2 regions of the Pedobacter sp. PACM 27299 genome follow, and region 2 is predicted to be linked to the other one. Evidence: riboswitches for the same ligand, from Rfam matches in the RefSeq annotation. Region 2 holds a riboswitch; the other holds the start of a gene.
The links. A riboswitch is a leader RNA that binds a small molecule or an ion and turns the genes downstream of it on or off. The one in region 2 is predicted to bind cobalamin.
Positions count from the first base shown of each region.

Region 1 (2,208 bases), 690 kb from region 2:
ATGCCAATGGAACTGACTTCTATTTATGTCCGGCGATAGCGATTGAGGTCAAAGATACCGTAGGCAGCGGCGATTCCTTTCTGGCTGGATTCCTGTCTAAAAGATTTGTAAAGGGTGCTTCTGCCCAGCAAATCATGCAGCAGGCAGTTTCATTAGGCGCTTTTATTACGGCACGTGAGGGCGCTTGTCCTGAATATACCCTGGAAGATTTCCTAATGTTCAGGGATAGTCATGACACAAAGAATTACTCAGCAACTGCGCTATAATCGCTTGTGGTTTCAGCAGGTTGAACTTTGATTTAATTCAGTAGCCAAGGTATAGGGGGGATTCGAGATCTCCTTACCTTGGCCTAAAATTGCATTAAAAATGTGCCTTCGGCTTGATTTTAATTTTCCAAAGGCCATTTTCTTAGCACCTCAAGAGCCGTGTTTAACTCCCTTTCCAATAACATTTGTTTTTTTTATGAAAATAGATCCTATATTTAGGAAAAATTTTGGTCTGTTTTTCTAATTTTAAAGGAAAATAGTTAAAAGGGAATCAGGTGTAAATCCTGAACAGGCCCGCTACTGTAAGTTCTATTGAGTCTTTAGACGGTATTTTACCACTGTTTCGATAAGAAATGGGAAGGTTGTTTAAAGATGGAACGAGTCAGGATACCTGCCAAGATTAATTAGTTAAAGACTTTCGAGGAATAAAGTTGAACAACAAGAAAATTGCCCGGTTATTTTATAATTGGGGTTCTTCGCGTTTTTTATTATTACACCTCAGGGAGTTTTTACAATTAATTTTGTGATGTATAATAAGAAAAAAACGCTTTTCCTCCTCTTCCTGATCGTTGTCCCATTTTGGCTTTCCGCCCAGACAGTTATTGATACTGCAGCAGCTGATACTGCAAAAGTACTCAAGGGTGTCACGATAAAAGCGAAGCCTTTCCAGGAAGTCATCCCAGTCCAAAGCCTTTCCGGAAAACAATTAGAAAACTTGTCCAGTCATACGGTTGCTGATGCGCTTCGGTATTTTGCCGGAGTTCAAATTAAAGATTATGGTGGACTTGGCGGTTTAAAAACGGTGGATGTTCGCAATATGGGGACGCACCATGTGGGTGTTTTTTATGATGGCATCCAGCTGGGTAATGCGCAGAATGGCGTGACGGATTTAGGGAAGTATTCCCTGGACGATATGGAAGCTTTAACCTTGTACAATGGACAAAAGAGTGAGATCTTCCAGTCGGCCAGGGATTTCGCTGCTGCTTCTGCCATTTACATGAGAACAAAACGACCGGTTTTTGAGAAGAATAGAAGCTCAAATCTATTGCTGCGCTATAAAACCATGTCGATCAATTATCATGATCCTTCTTTTAGGTGGGAACAGCGGTTAACAGATAAGGTGAGCATGAGCCTCAGCTCTGAGTACATCAAATCCAACGGTCAATATCAATTCCGTTATAAAAGAAATAACCAGGATGGAACGCTGGCTTACGATACTACAGCGATCCGCAGGAACAGTGACATTCAGGCCTTAAGAATTGAGACCGGACTTTATGGAAAACTGAATAATGGTTCCTGGGATGCCAAAGTTTATTATTATGATTCCAGAAGGGGCGCACCGGGAGCTATTGTAGAAAACAAGTTCGCAGATGGATTCCGACAAAATGATAAGAATTTTTTCGCTCAGGCTTTTCTTGTAAAACAGCTGAGTTCAAAATATAAATTCCAGGTCAGGGTAAAGTATGCCGACGATCGTACGCATTATCTGGCCAGAGATACGACCAGCCTATTGGGGGAAACCGTAACTGAGGGGGCACAATCAGACGATAGTTACCACCAGCAGGAGCTGTACTTTTCGGCAGTAAACATGTACAGTATATTACCTGACTGGGATATCTCGCTGGCTACAGATTTACAGTACAACAGGCTGGACGCCATCAGAAAAGGAATCCAGACACAATTTTCCTATCCTCAGCGCTATACAGCATTGGTTTCCCTGGCCAGTTCATTCAAAGTTGGAGAATTTAAAGTGATGGGCAATGTATTGGGCACGCATGTGAAAGAAGAAGTGCGTTACAATGCAAAGGCACCTGATAAAACAGAATTTACACCTGCATTATTTTTAGGGTATAAACCATTTAAAGCCTATGATTTCAATTTAAGGGCATTTGCCAAGCGCATCTTCAGGATGCCGACTTTTAATGATTTGTATTATACGATG
Region 1 covers NZ_CP012996.1:3,823,598-3,825,805, reverse strand. Annotated here, with positions in the region: gene AQ505_RS15955 (carbohydrate kinase family protein) at 1-266, shown strand, start outside; cobalamin riboswitch at 478-679, shown strand; gene AQ505_RS15950 (TonB-dependent receptor) at 793-2,208, shown strand, end outside.
Region 1: it holds a riboswitch for cobalamin, as region 2 does, so the genes downstream of both, AQ505_RS15950 (TonB-dependent receptor) here and AQ505_RS13205 (DUF5074 domain-containing protein) in region 2, are expected to answer to the same signal.

Region 2 (2,208 bases):
TCTTTGTGATTAATCGCCTTGTATATGGCCTACAGGACAAAGAAGATATTTGTCAGGAAGTTTTTATTAAGGTATATAAAAGTCTGCCGCATTTTAAATTTGAATCTAAACTATCTACCTGGATTGCTCGTATCGCCTATTTAACCGCCGTCAACTATATTAAGAAGTATAAAAAAGGGTTCGAATCGGAATATCCTGATCATATTGACCAGTACCATTTTACAGAAGAAACTCCGGAACTGGTCTTCAGTAAAAAGAATATCTCGGAGTACATCAACCAGCTGATTGCTCAAATGCCTTTACCATACCGAACTGCTATCACTTTATATCATCTGAATGAATTCAGCTGTAAGGAGATTGAACAGATTACCGGTACGCCTGAAGGAACCGTAAAAAGCAATTTGTTCCGGGCAAGAAAACTGCTGAAAGAAAAAATAGAGAAAGATTTTAAAAACGAACCATTATGAAAGAACTGAATGAGGAGGAGATACAACGCTTACTAGAAGAAAATCTCCATTTTCCTGTGGAATTATCCGGCGATGAAGAAAATAAAAATCTGGAAAAATATCGTTTTCTGTTTGAGCAATTGAAAGAGGAACCGAAAGAGGGCTTACCTTTTGGTTTCGCTGTAAGCGTCAAAAAACGCTTACAGGCACAACTGAATCGTAAAAAAGACGCTAAGTTTTACCTGGCTACTTTTGTGGCGCTCAGCCTCAGCTTTGCTTTGTTTTACACTTTACTGCAAATTATTAATGGAAATGCTGCCGATCAATTCATTGCAGTGCTACTGAAATTTAAGTGGGCAATTGTAATGGGCACGCTGGTGTTTTTAAGCATTCTATATTTAGACCAGAAATTAGTCAAAGAACGCATGGAGTAGTTGTTTTGGACGCTGTTTTGGCCGCATAAAGATTCAGCTGCTAGATTATTCAGTTAGATTTATATCTTTGCGGCGCTTTTGGTTTCCGGAATACACCCGGAATTAAAAGGGAATCTGGTGTAAATCCAGAACTGTCCCGCAGCTGTAAGCTCCTTAACCGAGGTACGATTTAAAGTCACTGTTATTCACGTAATGGGAAGACCATACTTAGGGGAGCAAGTCAGAAGACCTGCCTTTAGCATTTATGATTCATAGCTTTCGGGGATTGAAGCTGGAATGAGGATACTCTATTTTTAGGGTACCCATGTTCTTTTTATTCCGTTTGCTGTGGTTTAAAGCAGAAGATGAATATAAAACAAACCATAGTAGCAATGTTTTGCCTGGGAATACTTGCCGTATCCTGCAAAAAAGAAGAAACAGAAATCGCCAGATTAACCTATCAGGCGGAGAGCGACAGTCTGATGACCGTTAAGGCAGGGAAGGAGTTGATCCTTGCACCTCAAATCATAGGTAAAACCAGCCGATATCAATGGGTAGAGAATGGAAAGGATGTCGCGAGTACCGCAACTTATACCTTTAAAAAAGCTGAACCAGGAATTTACAATATCGAGTTTACGGTAGAGAATGATAAAGGTAAAACTTCCCTTAATTATCGTGTAAAAGTGCTTGGTCCTTACGGCGATGGAGTTTTACTGTTAAGTTATACCGATGAAACTGGCTTTGGGAATTCTAGTTTATCACACATCGATGAAGATGGAACCATTCAGCTGAACATTTTTTCAAAGGCTAACCCTGGTGCTGCTTTATCCCCGGAAGCAAACAGCTTATATTACTTCAATAATCAATACTACATCACCTCTTCTTCAGGACCAAATTTCCTGAGCGTTGTAGATGCACAAACTATGAAGTTAAACTATGTAGTTAATAAATCTGCTGCGAGCGAAGTGACTTATTTTGCCACAACAGACGGAAAAACAGGTTATGTAAATGTAACCAATCGTAGGAAATCAGGTCTGTACACAGTTGATCTCACCAATAAAAGTATTAGCTCAACGATTCTGGAAGGAAGCAAGGAAGTATCGCTGGTACCCATCAATACAGTGAATCAGACCATTGTTACTGGAGCCGGTAAACAGCTGATAAAAGTAGAAGGCGGCAAAGTTGTGGTATTGAATAGCTATAAAGAAAATGTGGCTGGAGTAGTCAGAAGTGGCGATAACAGCTATTGGGTAGGCGTTCAGGGAAGTACGGCTAACAAAGCCAAATTCGTCAAGCTAGACAAAAGCAATAAAGGAGTAGACTCCGTGGAACTGTCCGCTAATTTCAAA
Region 2 covers NZ_CP012996.1:3,130,996-3,133,203, forward strand. Annotated here, with positions in the region: gene AQ505_RS13195 (RNA polymerase sigma factor) at 1-467, shown strand, start outside; gene AQ505_RS13200 (hypothetical protein) at 464-880, shown strand; cobalamin riboswitch at 943-1,131, shown strand; gene AQ505_RS13205 (DUF5074 domain-containing protein) at 1,225-2,208, shown strand, end outside.